Regions from separate parts of the Verrucosispora sp. ts21 genome, predicted to be linked through region 3. Evidence: riboswitches for the same ligand, from Rfam matches in the RefSeq annotation. Region 3 holds a riboswitch; each other region holds the start of a gene.
The links. Region 3 has a riboswitch for cyclic di-AMP ahead of C1A38_RS05620 (coiled-coil domain-containing protein). Riboswitches for the same ligand answer to the same signal wherever they lie in the genome.
Positions count from the first base shown of each region.

Region 1 (5,108 bases), on a different contig from region 3:
CAAGCCGCTGTCGCCGAAGCTGCTCGTGCTCAGCCTGCGGGATCACGCGTACGCCAAGGCGCCCTACCTGCTGGCCGGCGGCGGCAAGGACCTCACCGGCGAGGAGAAGGCCACCGCCGCGCAGCTCGCCCACGTCGACGTGCTGGCGCTCGCCGAGGCGGAGAAGCCGCTGATCGGCGACGCCGAGGCCGGCGGCGTGATCGACCCGGACGTGCTCTGGTCGTGCACCACCTGCGGTGCCTGTGTCGAGCAGTGCCCGGTGGACATCGAGCATGTCGACCACATCGTCGACATGCGGCGTTACCAGGTGCTCATCGAGTCGAGCTTCCCCTCCGAGGCCGGCGTGATGCTGCGCAACCTGGAGAACAAGGGCAACCCCTGGGGTGCGCCGCAGAACACCCGGGAGGACTGGACCAAGGGCCTCGACTTCGAGGTGCCGCGGGTCGGCGAGGTCGACGACTTCGAGTACCTGTTCTGGGTGGGCTGCGCCGGTGCGTTCGAGGACCGGGCCAAGAAGACCACCCGCGCGGTGGCCACGCTGCTGAACGAGGCGGGCGTCTCCTTCGCCATCCTCGGTGAGGGCGAGACCTGCTCGGGTGACCCGGCCCGCCGCATCGGCAACGAGTTCGTCTTCCAGATGCTCGCCCAGCAGAACGTGGAGACCCTCAACGAGGCGTTCTCCGGCCGCGAGAAGGCCAAGCGGAAGATCGTCGCCACCTGCCCGCACTGCTTCAACACCCTGGGCAACGAGTACGGCCAGCTCGGCGGCGAGTTCGAGGTGGTGCACCACACCCAGTTGCTGGCGCATCTGGTCGCCACCGGCAAGCTCACCCCGGTACAGCCGGTCGACGGCGGTGTCACGTACCACGACCCGTGCTACCTCGGGCGGCACAACCGGGTCTTCACGCCGCCGCGTGAGGTGCTGGGCAGTGCGTTGGGGGCCGGCGAGATCACCGAGATGCCGCGCAACAGCGAGCGCTCCTTCTGCTGCGGCGCCGGTGGCGCGCGGATGTGGATGGAGGAGCGGATCGGCAAGCGGATCAATGTGGACCGGGTCGAGGAGGCCATGTCCACCGGGGCCAAGACCATCGCCGTCGGCTGTCCGTTCTGCTCGACGATGCTCACCGACGGAGTGAACGGCAAGGGCGCCGGCGAGCAGGTCGAGGTCGTCGATGTGGCGAGCGTCCTACTGCGGTCGGTCCGGCCCGAGCAGGCCCGGGGCGCCGAGGAGGGCGAGCCGGTCGGCAGCTGAGCAAGGCTTGAACACCTACGGGGTACGGCGGGCTCGCGTGGTCCGTCGTACCCCGTATTCACATTTACTGGTGTGACTATAACGAAATGATCGACACCCTTTGTGCGCAGCCGGTTGCGCAAACGTGAATCGGTCGTTGGTCGCCTTGATTCCGACCGTCGCCTTCCCTAATGTTGGGCACCGACCGCTGTAGGTCGTCTGTTCCGCCCCTCTACCGCCCGCGGGACACCCGGCGGTCGGTTGCAAAGGAGTCGCTGCCGGTGGCAACCATGCCCCTCCATCGTCACGTGCCCGGACGGTCGAGCCGTCCAGGTGGCCTGCGGAGAGCCGCTCACCGTCTGCTCGTCCTGGTGGCCGCCGCCGCAGTCGGCGCTGGCCTGCTCTCCGCCCCCGCGCACGCCGAGCCCTCGGTGGAGGAGATCGAGCGCCAGATCGACAAGCAGTGGCAGCAGCTTGAGCCCACCATCGAGCAGTACAACAAGGTGCGGTCGCAGCTGAAGGTCAACCGGAAGAAGTCGGCCGACCTGCAGAAGAAGATCCAGCCGCTGGCCCTGGAGGCCGAGCTGGCCATGAACCGGGTGGCGGACCTGGCCTCGCGGTACTACGTGAACGGGCCGTCCCAGGAAATCGGCGCGATGCTGCTGAACGCGAAGCCGGACCTGCTGGGCGAGCAGATGACCATGCTGGAGCGGCTGGCGGCGTACGAGCGCCAGCAGCTCGAGAGCGTGATGAAGGTCCGCAAGAAGTACGACACCCAGAAGGCCAAGCTCGACGCGCTGATCGCCGACCAGGAGGCGAAGGAAAAGCAGCTGGCGGCGAAGAAGAAGCAGATCGACGCCAAGATCAAGCAACTTGAGCGGTCGCTGCCGGTGACCACGGTGAAGACCACCAACTGCCCGACCATCAACGGGGTGGTCAGCGCGGCGGCCCGGACCGCCATCAAGGTCGCGTGTGCCCAGGTCGGCAAGCCGTACGTCTGGGGTGCCACCGGCCCGAACTCGTTCGACTGCTCCGGCCTGACCCAGTACGCGTACAAGGCCGCCGGCATCTACCTGACGCACTTCACCGGCGCGCAGTGGAACGAGGGCAAGGCGATTTCCAGGTCTGAGGCCCGCCCCGGCGATCTGGTCTTCTTCCGCAGTGACCTGAGTCACGTCGGCCTCTATCTGGGCAACAATTTGATGGTGCACGCACCCAGAGCAGGTAAACCGGTGAACGTCTCACCGATCACCACGATGCCGGTCGCCGGCTTCCGTCGACCCGGCTGAGCGAGCACACAGGAACATCACCAGGGCCCTCGGTCAAGCGACCGAGGGCCCTGTCCGTTGTCGGATTTGTGCACCGTGAGTGATGGCGTGGATGTGTTGCGTATCGACGGGGATCGTCCCTACGCTGGGCAATCGTCGGCCCGATGGCAGTTCCGTCCACCAGGGGCGGTGACGGTCCGACACCGCCGAGTCGCTTGCGCGAGCCGGGGACCCAGGTTCCCGGGGTGAATCCGCGATCATCGCGGTAGGGCGCTCCCTTCCCGCCCGAACCCGTCAGCTAACCCGGTAGGCGGTACGGGAAGAAGGAGTACGGAGCCCGGTGGCACACCATGCCCCGCGGCCACTGTCAGCACGGCCGGCACCGTCCGGCCCGACGACGGCTGCGCCGCGATCCCGCTGGTACCGCTGCACCACCGCACTCGCCGCTCTGTCCGCGACCGCCGTCATGCTGACCGGCGGCGCGACGGCGGCCCACGCCGAGCCGACGGTCGACGCCATCGAGCGCCAGATCGACGCGGACTGGAACCGGCTCGAACCACTCGTCGAACGCCACAACGCCACCCGGCAGGATCTCGCCGGCAAACGCCGGGAGGCCGACGCCCTGGCCGCTCGGATCGCACCGCTTGAGCAGCAGGTCGACGCGGCGATGACCCGGGTCGGCGCGCTGGCGGCGCGGGCGTACAAGGGCGGCACGGTCGGTGCCGTCAACGTCCTGCTGGGCAGCAGGTCGCCGGGCGAGGTCGTGGAGCAGATCGGCCTGCTCGACCGCTACGCCCACTTCCAGCAACAGGACGTACGCGAGGCCAGCGAACTGCGCGACGAACTCACCACCGCCAAGGCCGGGCTGGAACGCACCATCGACCAGTTGACCCGTACGGAGGCCGAGCTCGGGCAGAAGCGACGCCAGATCGACGCCGAGATCGACCGGTTGCAGCGGCTCCGGCTGCGGGCGTACGGCAACGGAGGCGGTGGCCCGCTGCGCCCGGCGCCCTGCCCGGCCGGCTATCCGGGCGGGCCGGCGGGGGTGGCGGTGAAGTTCGCCTGCGCCCAGATCGGCAAGCCGTACGTGTGGGGGGCCGAGGGACCGAACGCGTACGACTGCTCGGGTCTGATGCTTGCCGCCTGGGCGCGGGCCGGGGTGGCGCTACCGCACAACGCGGCCCGGCAGCGTCAGGTCACCGCGTCGGTCAGCCGCAGCGCGCTACGCCCGGGTGACCTGGTCTTCTACTACCGGGATCTGCACCACGTCGGCATGTACGTGGGCGACGGCTGGGTGGTGCACGCCTCCCGCGCCGGTCAGCCGGTGAAGATGAAACGGATGGACACCAGCCCCATCCACAGCTTCGGCCGACCCGGCTGAGGGGTGGTCCCGGCGTTGGCGTGGTCCTGCCGGAGGCGTGGGTCTGGTGTTGGTGTGGTCAGCGGGTTGGCCAGGTGCGCCAGTTCTGCCAGGCCCGGCTCGGCGTCGGCCCGCGCTGACCCTGGTAGCGGGAGCCGTAGACAGCCGAGCCGTACGGGTGCTCGGCGGGCGAGGAGAGCCGGAAGATGCAGAGCTGACCGATCTTCATGCCGGGCCAGAGGGTGATCGGCAGGTTCGCCACGTTGGACAACTCCAGCGTGACGTGCCCGGAGAAGCCGGGGTCGATGAAGCCGGCGGTGGAGTGGGTGAGCAGGCCGAGGCGCCCCAGGCTGGACTTGCCTTCGAGTCGGCCGGCCAACTGGTCGCCGAGGGAGATGACCTCCAGGGTGGAGGCGAGCACGAACTCGCCCGGGTGCAGCACGAAGGGCTCGCCGTCGGGCACCTCGACCGGCGAGGTCAGGTCGTCCTGCCGGGTCGCCGGGTCGATGTGGGTGTAGAGGTGGTTGTTGAAGACCCGGAACAGCTTGTCCAGGCGTACGTCGATGCTGGACGGCTGCACCAGCGTGGGCTCGAAGGGCTCCAGCGCGAGCGTGCCCGCCTTGATCTCGGAGACCAGGTCGCGGTCGGAGAGCAGCATCGCCACACCATACCGATATGGCTGAACTGCGTGTCGCGCTACCTGTCTAGAACGTATGTTCGATAAGATGTCGACATGGCTTCCTGGTCCGAATTCGCCGCTGACGAGCCTCGACTCGCCGACGAGATCCGCCTTCTCATGCAGCAGTACGGCCCGGGCTTCGGCTACCTGGCCACGGTCCGCGCCGACGGCGGGCCCCGGGTGCACCCGGTCTCCCCGGTGATCACCGACGACGGTCTCTACTGCTTCGTGGTCGACTCGCCGAAGCGGCGCGACCTGGAACGCGACGGCCGCTACGCTCTGCACTCCTTCCCGCCGGAGGAGAGCGACGACGAGGCCTACGTCGCCGGTCGGGCCTGGCCGGTCACCGACGACGCCACCGTGGCGCGCCTGGCGCTTGCCGCCCGAGCAGCGCCCCAGGTCGACTGGCGACTGTTCGAGTTCACGATCGAGGTCGCGATGCTCAGCCGCCGCGGCCACGCCAACTCCGACGTGCCGGGCGAGCACGGCGGGACGCCGGCCGTCCAGGTCTGGCTCGATCCGACAGCCACCGCCCCGCAGGCGCAGCGGCCCGCGTCGTTGGCGGCCCAC
Region 1 is NZ_PNOZ01000019.1:34,271-39,378, forward strand. It holds gene C1A38_RS10770 ((Fe-S)-binding protein) at 1-1,252, shown strand, start outside; gene C1A38_RS10775 (C40 family peptidase) at 1,507-2,520, shown strand; cyclic di-AMP (ydaO/yuaA leader) riboswitch at 2,694-2,827, shown strand; gene C1A38_RS10780 (C40 family peptidase) at 2,840-3,880, shown strand; gene dcd (dCTP deaminase) at 3,939-4,517, opposite strand; gene C1A38_RS10790 (pyridoxamine 5'-phosphate oxidase family protein) at 4,593-5,108, shown strand, end outside.
Region 1: linked by a shared signal. The riboswitch ahead of C1A38_RS10780 (C40 family peptidase) and the one ahead of C1A38_RS05620 (coiled-coil domain-containing protein) in region 3 are both predicted to bind cyclic di-AMP.

Region 2 (5,108 bases), on a different contig from region 3:
CTGGACGCTTGACGGGCGCAGCTGGCACCGGCAGGTGGCGGCGCTGCACGAGACGTATCCGTCGGTGCGGGTGGTCACCTACGACGCGCGCGGGCACGGCCGGTCCAGTTGCATGTCGCTGCCCACGGCCACCCTCGCCCAACTCGGCGATGATCTGGCCGCCGTGCTGGACACCGTCTCCTCCGGTGGCCGGGTGGTGCTCGTCGGCCACTCGATGGGCGGCATGACGATCATGGAATACGCCCACCGCCACCCCGAGCACTTCGCGCACCGTACGGCCGGACTGCTCTTCGTCTCCACCACCGCCGAGGGACACACGCACACCGTCTACGGCCTTTCGCCGCGGATCGCCCGGATCATCCGGTTGGCCGAGACCACCGGGGCCGGGGTGTTGGCCCGCTGCGGCTCGTGGCGTCCGCCCCGGGCCCTGCTGCGGGCGCTGCAGCCCAGCATCCGCTGGATGCTCTTCGGTGAGCGCTGCGATCCGGCGGACATCCGCCTGGTCACCTCGGCGGTGGCTCGCGCCTCGCTGCGCTCGATCGGCGGGTTCCGGGCGTCGATCGGCGCCCAGCACCGGTTGGAGACGCTCGCCGCGTTGGCCCATCTGCCGGCGGCCGCCCTGGTCGGGGACCGGGACCGGCTCACCCCACCGCCGTGCGCGGAGTCGATCGCCGAGGCGTTGCCGGCCACCGACCTGGTGGTGTGCCCCGGCGCCGGCCACATGCTGATGATGGAACGCGCCGAGGAGGTCAACGGCGCACTCTCCGGCGTGCTGCGCCGGGTCCTCGACACCAGCCCCGTCCGCGACTGTTAACAAGGGACCCCTGCTCTACCTGACGCGTTAACAAGGTGCCCTTCCTTGCACGTGGACGGCGGGGCGTAATCTCGTGCGGTTGGCCGGGCGGCGGGACGAGGAGCACGAGCGGTGGATCAGAGCACCCTGGATCAGGAGATCGCCGTCGAGCAACGGCATCTCGACCGGGTGTACGCGCGACTGGCCGAGCTGCGGCGCGGGGCGGTCCGCGCCGAACGGGACGGCTACCGGCTGGCCCGGGTCGGCAACTTCGGGGCACTCGTCGAACGCGACGCGATGGTCTTCCACGCCGCGCAGCGACGTCACCTGTTCGACGCCGAGTACGAAGGGCTGGTCTTCGGCCGACTCGACCTGCGGGACGGCCAGGTGATCTACGTCGGGCGGCTCGGCATCCGCGACGAGGACGCCAGCACCCTGGTGGTCGACTGGCGGGCCCCCGCCGCCGCCGCGTTCTACCAGGCCACTCCCGCCGAGCCGCTCGGCGTGGTACGCCGACGCACGATCCAGTCCAGCGGGGAACGGGTCACCCGGATCGAGGACGACCTGCTCGACCCGGAAGCCGCACCGCCGGACATGCCGGTGGTGGGCGACGGCGCGCTGCTGGCGACCCTGTCCCGCACCACCGGCCGGGGCATGCGCGACATCGTCGCGACCATCCAGCGTGAGCAGGACGAGGCGATCCGCTCCCCCAGTTCCGGGGTGACGCTCGTCTCCGGCGGCCCCGGCACCGGCAAGACGGCGGTGGCCCTGCACCGTGCCGCCTATCTGCTCTACGCCGACCGGAGCCGGTACGCCGGAGGCGGCATCCTGGTCGTCGGCCCCTCCTCGGTCTTCGTCTCCTACATCGCCTCGGTGCTGCCGTCGTTGGGCGAGGACAATGCCACCCTGCAGTCGCTGGGCAGCATCTTCCCCGGCCTGGTCGCCACCCGCACCGACCCGCCCCGGGTGGCCGCGATCAAGGGATCGTTGCGGATGCGGCGGGTCCTGGAACGTGCCGTGCGGGACACCGCGCCGGGTTCCCCCACCGAGTTGCGGCTGCTCTACCGGGGACAGCTGCTGCGGTTGGAGCGGGCCGAGCTGAACACGGTCTGGAACCGTGCGCTGCCCCGTGGCGCCCGCCGCAACGAGGTACGCCGGGCCGGCTTCGACGGCGTCCTCGCCGCGCTCTGGGCCCAGGCCCGCCGGTTGGGCATCGCCGGCCTGCCCGAGCAGCGCGCCTTCGAGGACGAGTTGATCGACCGTAGCGACTTCCGAGAGTTCCTCAAGGCCTGGTGGCCCCGGCTGCATCCCCGGCACGTGCTCGGCTGGCTGGCCGACCACGAGCGACTGCGCCGCTACGCCGGCGGCATCCTGTCCGGGGCCGAGATCCGGCTGCTGGGCGAGGCCTACCGAGGGCTGGCCACGGACGGCCCGACGGTCGCCGACGCCGCGCTGCTCGACGAGCTGGACACGTTGCTCGGTAAGCCGGTACGCCCGGCCCGAGCCAAGCGGGATCCGTTCCAGCTGGCCGGCGGCGTACGGGAGCTGAGCACCTTCGCCGACCGGCAGCGGGCTGCCCGACAGGCCGCCCGCGAGCGTCCGGAGGATTACCGGGACTACGCCCACGTGGTGGTCGACGAGTCGCAGGACGTCTCGCCGATGCAGTGGCGGATGATCGGCCGGCGGGGCCGGTTGGCCTCGTGGACCGTGGTCGGTGACCCGGCGCAGACCGCCTGGACGGGAGATCCGCAGGAGCTGAATCGCGCTCGGGAGCAGGCCCTGGGTCGGCGGCCGCGGCACCGGTTCACCCTCACCACCAACTACCGCAACTCGGCGGAGATCTTCGCGGTGGCGGCCGACGAGATCCGCCGGGTGTACCCGGATCTTCCGCTGCCCACGGCGGTCCGCTCCACCGGAGTCGACCCGGTGCAACTCGTGGTGCCGGCCGCCGAGTTGACGACGAGCGTGGTGTCGGCCGCGGGCACCCTGCTCGGCGAGGTCGAGGGCACCGTCGGGGTGATCACTCCGGTGCCGTGGCGCGACGAGGTGGCGGGATGGCTCGATGGCCTCGGCGGCGACCGCCTGCAGGTGGTGACGAGCCTGGAGGCCAAGGGCATGGAGTATGACGCGGTGGTGCTCGTCGCGCCGAGTGAGATCCGCGCGGTGCCCGATTCCGGCGTGCGGACGCTCTACGTCGCGCTGTCCCGAGCCACCCAGCGGTTGACCACTGTCGATGTAGCCGACTGAGACCGGGCCTACCGATATCTGCCACGGATGATACTTTCGTCCGATTTCCTGGTGACCGGACGAACACCACGGGTCACACCGGCTGCACGGGTCACAGCAGCACCGGTAGGCTCGGACCCGGCCTCCGCCAGGCGGCACCCACCGGTGCCGGCGGTGGTCGCCGCCTAATCGCCCGCAGGGGCGAGCCGGGGAACCATGTTCCTGGGGTGCATCCGCGCACGCGCGGTAGGGATCTTCCGTCCCGAACCCGTCAGCTAACCCGGTCGGCGGCTGACGGAAGGACATGTGCATGCCAGCAGTGGCAACCGTGAAACCGGCCGCCCGAACGGCGGCCCTGATCTGCGCGGCGCTCGCTCTCGCCGTAGGCGTCGCGCTCGTTCCCGGCCCGGCCGCGGCGCACGGGTTACGGGCGGCGGCTCCCGGCGACGTCGGCGACGAGGGGGGCACCCCGGCGCTGCGCGCCCAACTGGAGGCGGCCAGCAAGGGCTACCTCGACGCCAAGGCCGCGCTGGACCGTTCGGTCAAGCGACAGAAGCAACTGGCCGCACAGCTCACCGCCACCGAGAGCCAGCTCACCGAACGCGGTGCCAAGGTCGCCGAGATCGCCGCACAGGCGTACCGCAGCGGCCGGCTCGGCGCGGCGTCGGCGCTGCTCAACAGCGGCTCTCCGGCCGGCTTCATGGACCGGGCGGCGGCGCTGGACGCGGTGGCCGCCAACGAGGAACGCGCCCTCGGTGAGCTGCGGGCCACCCGTGACGAGGTCAGCAGGACCAAGCAGGCGCTGGACGTGGAGGTCCAGGAGCAGCGCAAGCAGGTCGCGGTGATGGCCAAGCGCAAGGACCAGGCCGAGCGGGCGCTGACCGTGGCCAACGAGCGGGCGGAGGCGGCCGAACGCGCCCAGGCCGCCGAACGCGCCGCCCGCACCCCGAACCGTGGTGGCGGTTCCAGCCCGACGGCCAAGCCCGCGCCCCGCAACTCGGACGGCTCGTGGCCCTCGGAGTCGTGCAGTGTCAACGACCCGACCCCGGCCAACGGCTGCATCACCCCGCGCACGCTGCACGCGCTCAAGCAGGCCAAGGCGGCCGGCTTCACCAGGTACGTCTCCTGCTACCGCTCGGGCGGCTCGGGCGAGCACCCCAAGGGCCGGGCCTGTGACTTCGCCGCGCAGAAGAACGGCTTCGGCGGAGTCGCCACGGGCGGCGACCGGACGTACGGCAACAACCTGGCGGCGTACTTCGTCAACAACGCCGACCGGCTCGCCGTGCTCTACGTGATCTGGTACAAGCAGATCTGGCTGCCCAGCAGCGGCTGGAAGGCGTACAGCGGCGGTCGCGGCGACCCGTCCAGCGACCACACCAACCACGTGCACCTGTCGGTGTACTGACCCGTTCACACGACGACGCCGGGTGGGACTTCCACCCGGCGTCGTCGCATCGTGCCCGCACCCGCGAAACGGCCACCCTCGCCCGCCGGTCGACGCGCGCGGATCCGCCACCTTGGTTACCGTCTAAGACGGAAGTGGACATTTCGCCACGAGGGGGCGCAACGCGCATGAGACAACCCACCACGCGGTTCACCCGGTCCGGCGCCTGCGGGTGGGACCGGTGACCGGGCACGTCATGGTCTTCGCGCCCACACCGCTGCTGACCGTCACCGTCGACCAGCCCAGTGACGTACCGGAGCTGCACCTGCACCCCGGCGGACAGGGCGTCTGGCAGGCCCGGATGGTGCTGTCGCTCGGTGTCGACGTGGTGCTCTGCACGGCGCTCGGCGGCGAGATCGGGGAGGTCCTGGCGCCGCTGCTGGTCGGCGAGGGAGTGGACCTCAAGGTGGTGAACCGCGACTCCGGCGGCAGCGGCGGGTACGTGCACGACCGTCGCGGGGGCACCCGGCGGGAGATCGTCGACGTGCCCGGCCAGCCGTTGAGCCGACACGAACTGGACGAGTTGTACAACCTCGCCCTCAGCGAAGGGCTGCGCGCGGAGGTGTGCGTGCTCAGCGGCCCGAACGACCCGTCACTGGTGCCCGCCGACCTGTACCGGCGCTTCGCCGCCGACCTCGGCGCCAA
Region 2 is NZ_PNOZ01000021.1:77,394-82,501, forward strand. It holds gene C1A38_RS11860 (alpha/beta fold hydrolase) at 1-814, shown strand, start outside; gene C1A38_RS11865 (HelD family protein) at 926-3,040, shown strand; cyclic di-AMP (ydaO/yuaA leader) riboswitch at 3,192-3,325, shown strand; gene C1A38_RS11870 (coiled-coil domain-containing protein) at 3,330-4,424, shown strand; gene C1A38_RS11875 (1-phosphofructokinase family hexose kinase) at 4,645-5,108, shown strand, end outside.
Region 2: linked by a shared signal. The riboswitch ahead of C1A38_RS11870 (coiled-coil domain-containing protein) and the one ahead of C1A38_RS05620 (coiled-coil domain-containing protein) in region 3 are both predicted to bind cyclic di-AMP.

Region 3 (5,108 bases):
GCCCGTCGCCCGGCCCGCCCTCGGGGTGCACGTGCAGGTAGGCCAGGTCCCCCTGGCGTAGTGCGACCAGGTGGCCGTACGCCCCCAGGTACGGTTCGAGATCGCGGACCGGCACCCCGTCGCGGCTGACGCTGAAGGTCAGGGTGGTGCTCTGGCCGGGCTGGGGTGTGCCGTGGAAGTCGACGGTGTAGCCGTGGACCGTGGTGCTGCTGGCCGGGGCGGGTAGGGCCTGCTCGGTCAACTCGCCGGGCACGGTCACGTCGACGCCGAGGGTCAGCGGCTCGCCGCCGGTCGGGGTGAAGTCGGCGAAGGCCCGCCACACACCGGGCGAGTTCAACGGTGAGGCGACCCGCCAGGTGCCGTCGGCGGCCAACTCCGGGTGCACGTGCTGGAAGCCGGAGAGGTCACGCCGGGCGACGATCAGGTGCATCGGCTTGTCGTGCGTCACCTCGTACCGGGTCACCGGCTTGCCCTCGGGGCCGGTGACCCGGAAGGCGAACTCACCCTCGGTGGCGGCGACCGGGACCAGGGTGTAGCCCCGGTCGGAGACGAGCAGCCCGCCGGGCAGGTGCCCGGCGGCTCCCGACGCGTCGTGCCCGCCCGTCTCCTGCCCGGGTGCGGCGGTTCCGTGCGGGCCTGTGTCATGGCCGTCGGCGACGACCGGGGCGGCGGGACCGGTCACCTGGCCGACGCCGTACGCGGCACCGAACACCGCCGCGAGGCCGAGCGCGAAGCCGGTGAGCTTCGTCGCTGTGTTCATCGTTGCACCTCGGTTTTCCGCCGCCGGTCGCCTCAGGCGCCGAGCAGTTCGTATCCGGCCTCGTCGACGGCCGCGCGTACCGCGTTCTCGTCGAGCGGCTGCTCGCTGGTGACGGTGACCCGGCCGGCGGGCAGGTCGACCGTCACGTCGGTGACGCCGGACAGCGCGCCGACCTGGCCGCTGACCGCGCTGACGCAGTGTCCGCAGGTCATGCCCTGCACCTGGTAGGTCGTGGTGACCATGGGGCTTCTCCTTTTCCGCCTGGCCCGGCCGAGGGGCGGCCGGTGCCACGAACATACCCGAGGGGGGTATCTCCAACGCGACCGTAGCATACCCCCAGGGGGTAGGTTATCCTCGTGCTCATGACCACACCGACGCCGATCCGCGGCTACACCGCCAGCAAGGACCAACTGCTCGCCCGGCTGCGCCGCGTCGAGGGCCAGGTGCGCGGCGTCGAGAAGATGGTCGACGAGGATCGCTACTGCATCGACGTGCTCACCCAGATCTCCGCCATCCAGGCCGCACTCGACAAGGTCGCCCTCGGCCTGCTCGACGGGCACGCCCGGCACTGCATGCACGAGGGAGCTGCCGAGGGCCGCGCCGACGAGATGGCCACCGAGATGATGGCCGCCGTCGGCCGCCTGATGAAGCGCGGCTGACCCGCTCTCCGGGCCACCCGTCGACCACCGCCCGCGCTCACGAACCGCCGACGGACCCCACGCACCCTGCGATCCGTTCCGGGGCTGGCTACCATTCGCACACGATGGCCTGCCGACATCCGCGCCTTCCGGCCCACCGCGCTGCCGGACGCGCACCCGCACCGCCGCCGCTGCCCGGCGACGACGACGGCCGCCCCGACACTCACCGTACGCAGCGATTCCGCCACGTTCCGGCCGCCTCGGCCGTCCACCGCGAGAGTCGTACGGCCGGACTGAACCGACTCGCCCGCCGACACGTACTCCGCTGAAGAAATCGTTGGGAGACTATCGAATGGGCGCCGATCACAGCCGTGCCGCTCCGCCCACCCCACCCGGGGTGCGGCGGATCCTCATCGTGACGGTGGTCCCCCTCTTCCTCGCCACGCTTGTCGCCGCGCTGGTGCTCTGGCCCCGCGACGCCCCCCGCCCGGAGGCCGGCGACGACCTGCCCCGGTACCACGGCACGGTCACCCGGGTGGTGACCGAACCCTGCCCGCCCAACCCCGCGGTGCCGGAGGGCACCCCGACGACGGCCGGTGGCCCGTGCGGCACAGTCACGGTACGGGTGCAGGACGGCCCGGACGCCGGCCAGCACGTCGACACCCCCATCCCGGCCGGGCCGGGCGCACCCTCGGTAAGCGTCGACGACGACGTCATCCTGGTCTCGTTGATCGACCCGGAGGACCCGGCGATCAGCACCTACAACATCGCCGAGCACCAGCGCGGTACGCCACTGATCTGGCTGGGAGTGCTCTTCGCCGCCGCCATCGTCGCCTTCGGACGACTGCGTGGGCTGGCCGCCCTGGCCGGCCTGGCGGCCAGCTTCGCCATCCTGCTCACCTTCGTGCTGCCCGGCATCAGCGCCGGCCAGCCGCCGCTGGTGGTCGCCATCGTCGGCGCCGCGTTGATCATGTTCGTGGTGCTGTACCTGACGCACGGGGTGTCGGCGCAGACCTCGGTGGCCGTACTCGGCACCCTCGGCGCGCTCGTGCTCACCGGGTTGCTCGGCCTGGCCGCCACCAACGCGACCCACCTGACCGGCTTCGGCAGCGAGGACGCCACCACCCTGTCGATGTTCCGGGGCGACGTCGACCTGCACGGCCTGTTGCTGGCCGGCATCATCATCGGGTCACTGGGCGTCCTGGACGACGTCACGGTCACCCAGGCCGCGGCGGTCACCGAGTTGGCCCACGCCAACCCGAACATGTCCCGCCGCGAGTTGTACCGCTCGGCGACCCGGGTGGGCCGGGCGCACATCGCCTCGGTGGTGAACACCATCGTGCTGGCGTACGCCGGCGCGTCGCTGCCGCTGCTGCTCCTGCTCACCGCCGACTCCCGCGCGCTGGGTCAGATCGTGACAAGCGAGTTCCTCGCTCAGGAGATCGTCCGCAGCGTGGTGGCCACGCTCGGGCTGATCGCCGCCGTACCGCTGACCACCGCCCTGGCCACGGTGGTGACCACCGCCGGACGACGCCGTGCCGGGGCGAACGCCGCGCCCGGAGCACCCGACGACGTGGCCGTCGCCCTGCCGCGACCGGCGACGGACCGGGCCGAGACACTCCAGGCCCTCAGCACACCGCGTACCCGTCACACGCCCCCCGCCACCCGTTCGGAGTGGCCCGAACCGGACAGGAGCACCGACACCCCATGGTGACACTCCTCAACGTGAGCACGCCGACCGAAAGGATCGACAAGCGTGTCACTCGTCACCCAGTGCGATTACGAAATGACACATCTTGCCGGGTTCGGCACGTAGAGGACCAGACCGACCGTCGGGTAACCTCACTGCCGGTCACCGCCGAAGGCGCGCACCGGCGCCTGCGGTGCCACCGCCCAATCGCCACCAGGCGAGCCGGGAACCCAGGTACGTGGGGTGAATCCGCACCAGCGGTAGGGGCCACTTCCGTCCCGAACCCGTCAGCTAACCCGGTCGGCGGTCGATGGAAGGGAAGACAGTGACGGCACCCCTACGCCGCTGGTTGACGCCCGTGGTGGCCGTGTTCGCCGCGTTCGCCGTCTTCGCCGGCCCGCTGCCGGCGACGGCTGCGCCGAAGCCCCCCAAACCAGCCGGTCATGACGACGACCCGCCGATGCTCAACGAGCTGATCGAGGCGACGAACCGGGACTACACCAAGGCCAAGTCGAAGCTGGAAAAGTCCAAGAAGAAGCAGCTCAAGCTCGCTGTCGAGGTCCGCCGCGCCGAGGCTGACCTGGACGCCCTCGCCCCACAGGTCGCCGAGATCGCCACCCAGTCGTACCGGACCGGTCGGGTGGGCGCGATCGCCATGCTGCTGCAGAGCAACGCCCCCGACTCGTTCATCCACCGCGCCGCCGCGCTCGACGAGTTGAACCTGGTCAACAGCAAGAAGCTGGGTGAGGTCAACGCGGTCAAGCGCCGCGCCGAGACGGCCAAGCTGGCGCTCGACGCCGAGGTACGCGAGCAGCAGAAGCTGACAAACGACATGGCCCGCAAGAAGAGCGACGCGGAGAAGTCACTCCGCCTGGTCGGTGGCGTCGGTCTCACCGGTGGCCTGGTGGCCGCCACCTCTCCGGTCGCCCGGCCCGGCCCGAACCGGTCAGCCGACGGCGGCTGGAAGGCCGAGTCTTGCAACCAGAACGACCCGACCACCTCCGGCTGCATCACGGCGCGCACCCTGCACATGTACAAGGAGGTCAAGCGCGCCGGCTTCAACAGGTTCGTCGGCTGCTACCGGCCGGGTGACAAGTGGGAGCACCCCAAGGGCCGAGCATGTGACTGGTCGTTGCAGAACAGCGGTTTCCGGCCCTGGTACAACGACGACACCCGGATCTACGGCAACAACCTGGCCGCGTTCCTGGTCCGTAACGCCGACCGGTTGGGTGTCTACTACGTGATCTGGAACCGGCAGATCTGGTTCCCGGCGACCGGCTGGAGTTCCTACAGCGGCCCGTCGAACCACACAGACCACGTGCACGTCTCGATGTACTAACGCACATCCGGCAGCACTTCGAGGGCCGTCCCGCCGTCCGGTGGGGCGGCCCTCGGTCCGTCGGCTGATGCCCTCGGCGGCCCGGCGGGTGCCGTCAGGTGCCTCTGTCGGGCCGGCACTCGCCGTCAGGCGGCGGACGCGAGCTCGGCGACCAGCTCCGCCGGTTCCGCAGCCACCGCACGGACCTCGCCGGCGGCCAGCCGGTAGGACATGCCGACCACCGCGCAACGCCCGGCGGAGACCTCGGCGGCAAGCATCGCGGACGAACCCAGCATCGCCGTCACGGTCTGCGCGATGTGAATGTCGACGATCGAGTTCAGGTCGTCCACCCCGGCGGCCTGGGCCTGGCGCAGGCTGGGCACCACGGCGTCCACCACCGCACCCAGGTGACCCGCGGGGGCAGCGCCGGTGGCCAGTGCCGCGCGGGCCGCCTGCACGGCACCGCAGGAGTCGTGCCCGAGCACCACCACCAGCGGCGTACGCAGCACCGACACCGCGTACTCAACGCTGCCCAGCACCTCCGGGCCGACGGTGTGCCCGGCGGTCCGGACCACGAAGAGGTCACCCAGCCCGCGATCAAAGATGATCTCGGCGGCCAGCCGGGAGTCGGAGCAGCCCACGATCACGGCAAACGGATGCTGCTCCCCGGCCACGGCAGCGCGACGTCCGGCGTTCTGATTG
Region 3 is NZ_PNOZ01000009.1:2,198-7,305, reverse strand. It holds gene C1A38_RS05640 (DUF8832 domain-containing protein) at 1-760, opposite strand, end outside; gene C1A38_RS05635 (heavy-metal-associated domain-containing protein) at 793-1,002, opposite strand; gene C1A38_RS05630 (metal-sensitive transcriptional regulator) at 1,123-1,419, shown strand; gene C1A38_RS05625 (YibE/F family protein) at 1,751-3,112, shown strand; cyclic di-AMP (ydaO/yuaA leader) riboswitch at 3,279-3,409, shown strand; gene C1A38_RS05620 (coiled-coil domain-containing protein) at 3,414-4,427, shown strand; gene C1A38_RS05615 (carbonic anhydrase) at 4,553-5,108, opposite strand, start outside.